DNA from 2 places in the Glaciibacter psychrotolerans genome. Region 2 is predicted to be linked to the other one. Evidence: predicted binding sites of a transcription regulator. Region 2 holds the regulator's gene; the other holds the start of a gene.
The links. Region 2 encodes LexA, which represses DNA repair genes until DNA is damaged. Its sites were predicted from a motif close to TCGAACANNTGTTCGA; they were not measured.
Positions count from the first base shown of each region.

Region 1: the regulator LexA is predicted to act here: its motif matches at 2,737-2,752, upstream of HNR05_RS07650 (HNH endonuclease signature motif containing protein).

Region 1 covers NZ_JACCFM010000001.1:1,638,186-1,642,973, reverse strand. The annotation lists partial or broken gene HNR05_RS07655 (transposase) at 1-112, opposite strand, end outside; gene HNR05_RS07650 (HNH endonuclease signature motif containing protein) at 810-2,684, opposite strand; gene HNR05_RS07645 (CPBP family intramembrane glutamic endopeptidase) at 2,873-3,685, opposite strand; gene HNR05_RS07640 (ABC transporter family substrate-binding protein) at 3,945-4,788, shown strand, end outside.
Region 2 covers NZ_JACCFM010000001.1:226,519-231,306, reverse strand. The annotation lists gene hisB (imidazoleglycerol-phosphate dehydratase HisB) at 1-93, opposite strand, end outside; gene HNR05_RS01085 (histidinol-phosphate transaminase) at 103-1,200, opposite strand; gene HNR05_RS01080 (LysM peptidoglycan-binding domain-containing protein) at 1,319-1,660, opposite strand; gene lexA (transcriptional repressor LexA) at 1,966-2,676, shown strand; gene metE (5-methyltetrahydropteroyltriglutamate--homocysteine S-methyltransferase) at 2,767-4,788, opposite strand, start outside.

The DNA of each region.
Region 1 (4,788 bases), 1.4 Mb from region 2:
CATCGATCAGCTCCTGGTAGAGAGATTCTGTCGCGGACCGGATCCGGTCGGTGACGTCGGTGAGCTTGAGTTGAGCGAGCAGGTCAAGCAGGGCAGACTGGTCAAGAGCCATCGTGTGTTTGTGTCTTTTCTGTGAGGAACTTTGAACGGTTCTCACTGACCATCGCACGGTGGCTCTTCACGTCGATAATCGAACGCTCAAACGCCGGGATTTACACCACTCCACGGGACGTGACCCGGTGGGCTGTTCTCGGGATTGTCTCGCGTGATTTCGACGAGCTCAATCGGCGGATTGTTGGTCGGTCTTGTCGGGACCCGTTGGTCGTTCCGAACCCGTTGGTAGAGCGTGTCGAGACCCGTCGTCGTTCCGAACCCGTTGGTCGAGCGTGTCGAGACCCGGTGGGCTGTTCTCGGGATTGTCTCGCGTGATTTCGACGAGCTCAATCGGCGGATTGTTGGTCAGTTTTGTCGGGTCCCGTTGGTCGTTCCGATTCCGTTGGTCGAGCGTGTCGAGACCCGGTGGGCTGTTCTCGGGATTGTCTCGCGTGATTTCGACGAGCTCAATCGGCGGATCGTCGGTCGGTCTTGTCGGGTCCCGTTGGTCGTTCCGATTCCGTTGGTCGAGCGTGTCGAGACCCGGTGGGCCGTTCGCGGGATCGTCTCGCGTGATTTCGACGAGCTCAATCGGCGGATCGTTGGTCGTTCTTGTCGGGACCCGTTGGCCGTTCCCATCCCGTTGGTCGAGCCCGTCCCGCGGGCGGTCGGCGGATTGTCGGTCGAGCCGGCTGCCGCGGGGGCACACCCTCGAGTCACGTGGCGTCTGCCGCCAGGGGTGTGGCTGGGTGGAGCAGATTGATGCTGCGGAGTTGAATTGGGGTGCGTGTCGAGTCGATGTCTTCGGGTGGGACGAGCCAATAGGTGGTGCCGCGGCGTTCGATGTGCCAGCCATTGTTGTGAAGCAGCAGATGGTGGAAATAGCAGAGCAGTATTCCGACGACGAGGTCGGTGGTGCCATGGTCGTCGACCCAGTGTTCGATGTGGTGGGCTTCGGTCCAGGAGGCGGGTTTGTCGCAGTCGACCCACCGGCAACCGTCGTCGCGGGCGGCAAGAGCCGCGCGTTGCGCGGTGCTGAAGAAACGTTGTTCGCGTCCGACGTTGAGGGGTTGGTCACCGCGGCCGAATTGCACGGCCACGTAGCCAGCGCAGACGTGGCGTTCGACAGTATCGAGTGAAACCGAAACGCCGTCGATGTGCCCGAACCCGCCCGGACGCGCGGTTTGTTGTTCTTCGTTCGGTTCGAGGTTCGGTTGGCCGCCCGGATTGTGTTCCACTTCGTGCCCGGGTTTGTGGAGCGGGGTCACTGCAATGGAGTGCTGCGGGTCTGTGTTCTGTGGGTCGGTGGTCTGCAGGTCGGTGGTCGTCGGAAAGACGGAATGCTGCGGGAGGGTGGCCCGAGGACTGGTGGCCTGGCGAGCATTGGTCTGCTGGGCAGTGGACTGGGGTCCGGCAGCGCGAACATCGGCAGCGGCTTGTGGAGCAGCGGCCTGTGGAGCAGCAGACTGTGGATCGGTGGGTAGGTCGGTGGCGTTGACGTGCACGGTGACGGTGGGACGGCGGCCGAGGAGCACAGTGTGCGGGTCGGTGGCGGTGCCGAGGCGCAGCAGGGTGAGGATGCCATCTGCGGTGATCTGGTCGGTGGTGCGCGGGTCGCTCCTCAGTGCTTTCGCTTGGGCCTGGGCGACCGGGTCGACGAAACGCGGTCCGCCCCGGCGAGGGCCGATGAGTGCTTCGACGATCACTTCGATCTGCCGTCCTTGTTCGGGCGCGAACAGTCCACTGGTGCGGTACATGCCGTCGGCTTGCTTCCAGAGGCGGAAGAATCGTTCGCCGTATTGGGTCTTCTCGCGGCGGGCGATACCCGCGACGTCGAGTTGATCGCGCAGCACCCGAGCCCTCTTCCAGAGCGCGTCGGCGCTGAGCGTGCGCGCCTCTTCGATGAGAACCAGCGCGGCGGCCGCAAGCTTCTCGGCTGGCACGCCCGGACCGGTTTCGCCCAAGCCCTTGCGGATTGCCGCGGCAGCATCGGCTGACAGAACGCTCGCGTTCAAGGCGGCCGACACCTCGGCCAGCCAGGACAATGCGCTCGGCACCAGCGGCGGAGTCGCAGACTCGTGGTCGTGGTCGTGGTCGTGGTCGTGGTCGTGGTCGTGGACGGTGGTGGTGGCCTCGGGATCGGCTCCGTCGTCATTCGGTTCAGACGCGGACTGTTCCGCCCGCTCGGCCGCCTTGGCTTCCAACGAGGCTTCGAGCGCGGCGGCCGTCGCCGCAGCTGCGGCTGCGGCCGCGGCCGCGGCGTCGGCGGTATCGGCGAGCATCACGCCCAGGCTGACCAGTTTCACCGCGTCGGCGTGGGTCGTTCCGGTGGTCCTTTCGATCATGACCTCGGCGCTCCCGAACCCGTGCCGCCGGGCTAAGCCCCGCTGGCCGAACTCAGGCTTCGAGCGCAGTGCAATCTCACCCGCCGCCCACACCGCGTAGGTGTCGGCATGCCGTCGCAACGTCGCGATCAGGCCTTGCGCGCCAAGCAAATCAGTGTCGGAGAGGCTATGGAACGCGCCAACACCATCACCCAGTTGGGCGACCGCGGCAGCGGATTCCCTGAGTTGATCGGTGAGTTTCTCCATACACCCAGAGTAAATCAAAAAGAACACAAATACGAGAGATTCTCATGATCTGTGGATAACATATTCGAATCTCATGTTCTAGTGAGACGGTGCGATGCTGGCGAGACCGTGCGATGCCAGTGGTACTGGGCAGGGCAACCTCGGCGTTGGCTCGCCCTCGGAGAGTGTGAATCCTGCGCTCAGGTCGTCTAGGGCGTCGGGGTCGGCGTGGGCGTTCCTGTTGACGTCGGGGTCGGCGCCAGCAGATCGGGCCACCACGCAAGGGCCAGGGGGTATCCCACGAATGACGCGATGTCGAGAATCCAGTGGGCGATCACGAGCGGCATGACGCGGCCCCATCGTGTGTACGCCCAGCCGAAAACGACACCCATCGCAAAGTTGCCGAAGAACGGTCCGATGCCTTGGTAGAGGTGATAGCTGCCGCGCAGTGCGGCGGCCGACAGAATAATAGTCCAGCGTGACCAGCCCAACTGCATGAGCCTGGTGAACAGGTAGCCGATCACGATCAGCTCTTCGAGGAGCGCCGCTTGGAGCGCCGCGAAGATCAGGATTGGAATCGTCCACCAATATGTCTCGAGCGGCGACGCATCAACCGCGACGGTGAAGCCGAATGCACGACCGGCCAGATAGAGGCCGAGTCCAGGAACACCGATCACGACAAGCAGTGTCAGCCCGCCGAGCAGATCTTTACCCGGTCGCGTGAAATCAAAGCCGAGGCTGCGAAAGACGTTCTGGCCTGGCCGCCACAACAGATACAGCACGAGTGCCACCGGCATGAGGCCGAAGAAGCTTCCAAGCAGCTGATAGGTGAAGTCGAGCCACTCGCGAGTCGACTGCGACCCATTCAAAGTGGCCGTCTGCGAGGCGAGGGGGATCGGCTCGGTCAGCCGCGCAATGATCGAAATGATCGAATAGACGGCGGATGCTCCGAGCGAGAGCCCGAGCACGATCGCTATCTCAAGGTAGGTCCGCTTCTTGGTTGCCTCTGGCCCATACGTCACGCTGCAATCTTCGCATCGATCACGTGGGGACGGCGTGATTGGCTGCTACCGACTGCAGCGCGATGTTGCGTCTGGCTGCAGGTGATCGCAGATTTGTGGGAATCCATGCAAAATTCATGCGAAAACGTCGCCGCGACATAACATTTTGTCGCTCAGTTTGGAATTCAGACCCCCCTCTCTTTAGGGTCGTTAACTATCTAGCGTGGGTATTCCGGCGAGAGTCGGGTATCCACGTACATTTTTTTGCACTGGAGGAATATTGAAGATCGGACGCCTGGCAGCCGCGGGTTCACTCGTCGCTGCTACTGCACTGATTCTCTCGGGTTGCGCCGTTCCGCGCAGCTCAGAGGTCATCGGTGGCACCTCAATCAAGGTTGCATGGAACGACCCGCTGCAGGAGTACAACACCCTGACGTCAACGGGTAACGCTGCAACGAACAACAACATCTGGTACCTCGCCAACCAGAGCTTCAACTATTACAACAGCAAGAGCGAGCTGGTCAAGAACACCGACTTCGGAACGTACAAAGTCGAATCCGAGGATCCCCTCACTGTCAAGTACACGGTCAACAAAGACGTGACCTGGTCTGACGGCACCCCCGTCGACGCCGCAGACCTTCTGCTGACCTGGGCCGCCCAGACCACTCACCTCAGCAACGTTGAGGCTGAGTACGACGACGAGGGCAACGTCACCAACCAGGATGCACTCGACAAGGGTGTCTTCTTCGACGGCGGTGCAACCCCCGGAGTCGGACTCGACCTCGTCAGCAAGACTCCGACCATCGGCGACGACGGCCGCAGCCTGACCCTCGTCTACGACGAGTATTACGTGGACTGGGAGCTGGCCTTCCCGGTTGGCGTTTCCGCACACGGTACTGCGCAGCTGGCGTTCCCCGACAAGAAGTACTCGGGCGCCGACGCAAAGAAGGCCTTCATCAAGGCTGTCCAGGACAAGGACACCACGTTCCTGAGCACATTCGCGAAGGCGTGGAGCAACGACTACAAGTTCCTCGACATGCCGAAGGAGAAGCAGAAGACGCTCTCCAACGGCCCGTACACGATCACGGACCTCAAGGATCAGCAGTACGTGACGCTGACCGCGC
Region 2 (4,788 bases):
ATCGAGGTTGATGCGCAGCTCGATGCTCGACTCGCTCGTCGCGCGGCTGATCTGCGCGATACGGGGGGCTGGTTCCTGTGCGGAAGAAGTCATAGCGCTAGCCTATTCCGCTCGGCTGACGGTCGGAGCACCGAGCCGCGAGATGGCGGCCAGAAAGGCTGTCGTCTCGGCTTCGGTTCCAGCACTCACGCGCAGGTGATTCGGTATTCCGATATCGCGAATCAGGACTCCCTCCGCGAGGAGCGCCGTGAACGTCGCACCTGGATCTTCGACGCCGCCGAACAGCACGAAGTTGCTGCCGGTCCGGTACGGCCGGTACCCCAGGTCACGCAATTCCGTCACGATACGGTCGCGCTGAACCCGGATGTCGTCGACCATCGCCAGCATCTCGGCCGTGTGATCAAGGGCGGCCGTTGCTGCGGCCTGGGTGAGCGCGGAGAGGTGGTAGGGCAACCGCACCAAACGAAGGGCATCGGTCACCGCAGGATCGGCGGCCAGATAGCCCACCCGCGCGCCCGCAAAGGCGAAGGCTTTACTCATGGTGCGGGAGACCACAAGCCGTTCGCGCCCGGGGAGCAGACTGAGCGCCGTTGGCGCCTCCGCCCCGCCGAATTCCGCGTAGGCCTCGTCGACGACGACAATTCCGTCGGTCGCGTCGTAGACCGCCGCGATCGTCTCGAGCGCGAGCGGTGTGCCGGTGGGGTTGTTGGGCGAGCAGAGAAAGACAAGGTCGGGCTGCGTCTTCGCCACCCAGGCGGCCGCGGTGTCGGCCGACAACTCGTAGTCGGCGTCGCGTTCGCCGGCCACCCACCGGGTGTCTGTTCCCGACGCCAAAATGGAGTACATCGAATAGGTCGGGTCGAAACCGAGAAGGGTGCGGCCCGGGCCACCGAACGCCTGCAGAACCTGCTGCAAGACCTCATTGGAGCCGTTCGCTGCCCAGATGTTCTCGGCTGTCAGTCCGTGACCGAGATAATTTGCCAAGCTCTCGCGCAGTTCGGTGAACTCGCGGTCGGGATACCGATTGACCGTGAGTACCGCTCGTGCCAACGATGCGACGATGTGGTGCGCCACAGCCTCGGGAATGGGGTGAGTGTTCTCGTTCACGTTGAGGGCCACCGGAACGTGAAGCTGCGGTGCGCCATAGGGAACGAGTCCACGCAGATTGTCGCGCAGGGGAAGGTCATTGAGGCTGGTCACCCGTGCAATGGTACCGGGCAGTTCTGAGTTGCAAACGAGTACGACTCATTGGTGCTGGCACGTCCGGCTACCTCCCGCACCCTTCCGCCGGCCGCGTTCGCGTGCCCGGCGGGATGTACTAGTCGGACGCGGGAAGCGCGAGGCGCTGCCCCGGGACCACGTCGGCCGAGTCGAGCTGGTTCAGGGCAACGATCTCGGCGATCACGTCGCGCGGATCGTCGTGCGGTGCCAGACGCTCGGCCAGCTGCCACAGCGACTGGCCTGCCGTGATTGTGACGTAGGAGAACGTGTGAGTTTTCGTGCCGGCCCCCGAGGCGAGCGCCGCGCCGCCGTTCAGCGCTGCGGCAAGAACCACGGCGACCAGCGGCGCCGCCGCGAGTGTGCTGAAGACGAGGCGACCGCGCCGGGTCAGACGCAGCCGGGTGGTGCCAATGGATCCGTGCGGAGCAGTGGTGCTCATGGTGAACCTCCTGGTAAGTACGCATCCGACTCTCGGCCGGGAGAGCCGGATGCGAATCTTTGTTCCGAATATATATTCGATTCTTCGAACAATCAACCTTGTTTACGGATATTTTCGAAAAATCGGCCGCAACACACTCGAATAAGTGTTTGTTTTCGGGGCGGACGGGGTTACAGTTTTGTTGACGGCTCGAACACAACCAGATACCACCGACATTCCCGAGAAACAGCCCCGGCTGAGACTCTCGAATTCGACAGGGCGACAGCCGGTCCAACGGCAGATTCATCGGCGCGAGGAGCATTGAGATGGCGAAAGAAAGCAGCAATACGCGCGACAAGGGCGGCACCCGACGTCGCAAGAGCTTGAGCGAGAAACAGCTCGCGATTCTCGACGTGATCCAGCGATCCGTGAGCCGCCAGGGCTATCCGCCAAGCATGCGCGAGATTGGCGACGCGGTTGGCCTTGCATCCCTGTCGAGCGTCACCCACCAGCTCAACCAGCTTGAACTCAGCGGCTACCTGCGGCGGGACCCCAACCGCCCCCGGGCTCTCGAGATCCTCATTGAACTGCCCCAATCGGGCGACGACACATCGGGTGCGCCCGGCGACTCGGACATCCTGGGTGGATCGATCCAGATCGGAGATGCCGCGATGGTTCCGCTCGTTGGCCGCATTGCCGCCGGCGTCCCCATCACGGCAGACCAGCAGATCGACGAGATTTTCCCCCTCCCCCGCCAGCTGGTGGGCAAGGGCGACCTGTTCATGCTCAAGGTCGTCGGTGAATCAATGATCGATGCCGCAATCTGCGATGGCGACTGGGTTGTCGTGCGTCAGCAGAAGACGGCCGAGAATGGCGAGATCGTCGCTGCAATGCTCGACAACGAGGCCACTGTCAAGGTGTTCCGTCAGCGCGATGGCCACACCTGGTTGCTCCCCCGCAACACGAACTTCGAGCCCATCATGGGCGACCACGCAGAGATTCTCGGCAAGATCGTCGCGGTACTGCGCTCGGTCTAGCTCGCCTCGACTGCCGCGCCTTTTTCCGCGAGTCTGCAGGGGTTGGTTGCCCCACTGACCGAGGCACCAACTCCCGCAGACTCGCGGTGCTTAACCGGCGACTCGCGCGCGCACCTGCCGTGTCGCCGCAAGCACATTGGTGAGCGATTCGACGGTTTCGGCGTAGCCGCGCGTCTTCAGCCCGCAGTCCGGATTCACCCAGAGCTGACGCTCGGGAAGCGCTGTGAGGGCTCGTTCGAGCAGATCGACCACCTCGGCCACGCTGGGAATACGCGGAGAATGGATGTCGTAGACGCCCGGACCGATCCCGTGATCGAAGCCGCTCGTGCCGAGATCGGCCACGACCGCCATCCGTGAGCGTGCCGCCTCGATGCTGGTCACATCGGCGTCCAGGTTGCGGATGGCATCGATGACGACACCGAACTCCGAATAGCACAGATGGGTGTGGATCTGGGTGGCGGCCGAGACGCCCGCCGTCGCCAGACGGAACGCTCCCACTGACCAGTCGAGGTAGGCGGCCTGATTCGCCCGCTTGAGCGGAAGAAGTTCCCGGAGCGCCGGTTCGTCGACCTGGACAATCTGAATTCCTGCGGCCTCTAGGTCGGCGATCTCATCGCGCAACGCCAGCGCGACCTGCCGCGCCGTGTCGCCGAGTGGCTGGTCTTCTCGCACGAACGACCACGCCAGAATCGTCACCGGTCCGGTCAGCATGCCCTTGACTGGCTTAGCCGTGAGGCTCTGAGCGTAGCTCGCCCAATCGACGCTGATCGGAGCCGACCTCGACACGTCACCCCACAGAATCGAGGGGCGAGTACACCGAGATCCGTACGACTGCACCCAGCCGTTGGCCGTGGTCGCAAAGCCCTCGAGGTTTTCAGCGAAATACTGCACCATGTCGTTGCGTTCCGGCTCTCCGTGCACAAGCACGTCGAGCCCGATCTGTTCCTGTAGGGCGATCACCCGTGCGATCTCGGCACGCATCAGACCGCGATAGTCCTCGGCTGAGAGCGTTCCACGCAGGTGCTGGGCGCGCGCTCGACGGATGTCGGTGGTCTGCGGGAACGAACCGATTGTGGTGGTCGGCAGTGCAGGAAGTCCGAGTGCAGCATCCTGTGCCTCAACACGGTGCTCGTAAGACCCGCGTGTGAAGTCGGTTCCGGTCAGCGCCGCCGCGCGCGCACGCACGCTGCTGTCGCGCACACCCGGTGCATCCTGGCGAGACTGTAGCGCTGCAGCGGCGGCGGCCAGGTCCGGTGAAATTGCAGCCTTGCCGTCAGCCAGACCCCGCACAAGAGTCGTCACCTGAGCAACCTTCTGGTCGGCAAAGGCCAACCAACTGAGGAGGCCGTCTCCCAACGCCGGTTCGTCGTCGATGGAGTGGGGAAGGTGCAGCAGGGAGGTCGAGGTCGACACCGCGAGATGCGCAACCTGGGCCGCGATTGCCTGCGCCGTGTCGAATGCGGCGTTGAGGTCGCCGCGCCACACATTGTGGCCATCGATCACGCCCGCCACCAGTGTCTTCGTACCGAGTCCCGAGAGATCAAACGGCGTTTGGCCCCGCACCAGGTCAAGCCCGACGGCCTCGATCGGCGCGTCGGCGAGAACCGGAAACGCGTCGTCGAGGCTGCCGTACGGCGCGGCAACAAAGATCGCCGGCCGCGTAGAGAGATGACCGAGGGTGTCGGTCGAGTGGCGAAGCGCCGCCAACACCGTGGCACGGGGCACAGGGATGCTCTCTGAAACCAGCCCCGGCTCATCAAGCTGAACCCACTCTGCTCCCGCTTCGGCCAGCCGACCAAGAAGTTCGCTATAGACCGGAAGGAGGTCTCTGAGCCGATCCAGCGGCAGGAACCCCTCCGGCGCCGCATCGCTCGGCTTCGCGAGCAGGAGGAAGGTTACCGGGCCGACGATGACCGGGCGGGTGAGGTATCCGCCCTGCTTCGCCTCAACAAACTCGCGCACGATCCGGTCGCTGGCCAGTGAAAAACGCGTCTCAGGCCCGATTTCAGGCACGAGGTAGTGGTAGTTCGAATCAAACCATTTCGTCATCTCGAGCGGCGGGTTTTCGCCATCTCCCCGTGCCAGCGTGAAGTAGGCGGCGAGGTCGATCGT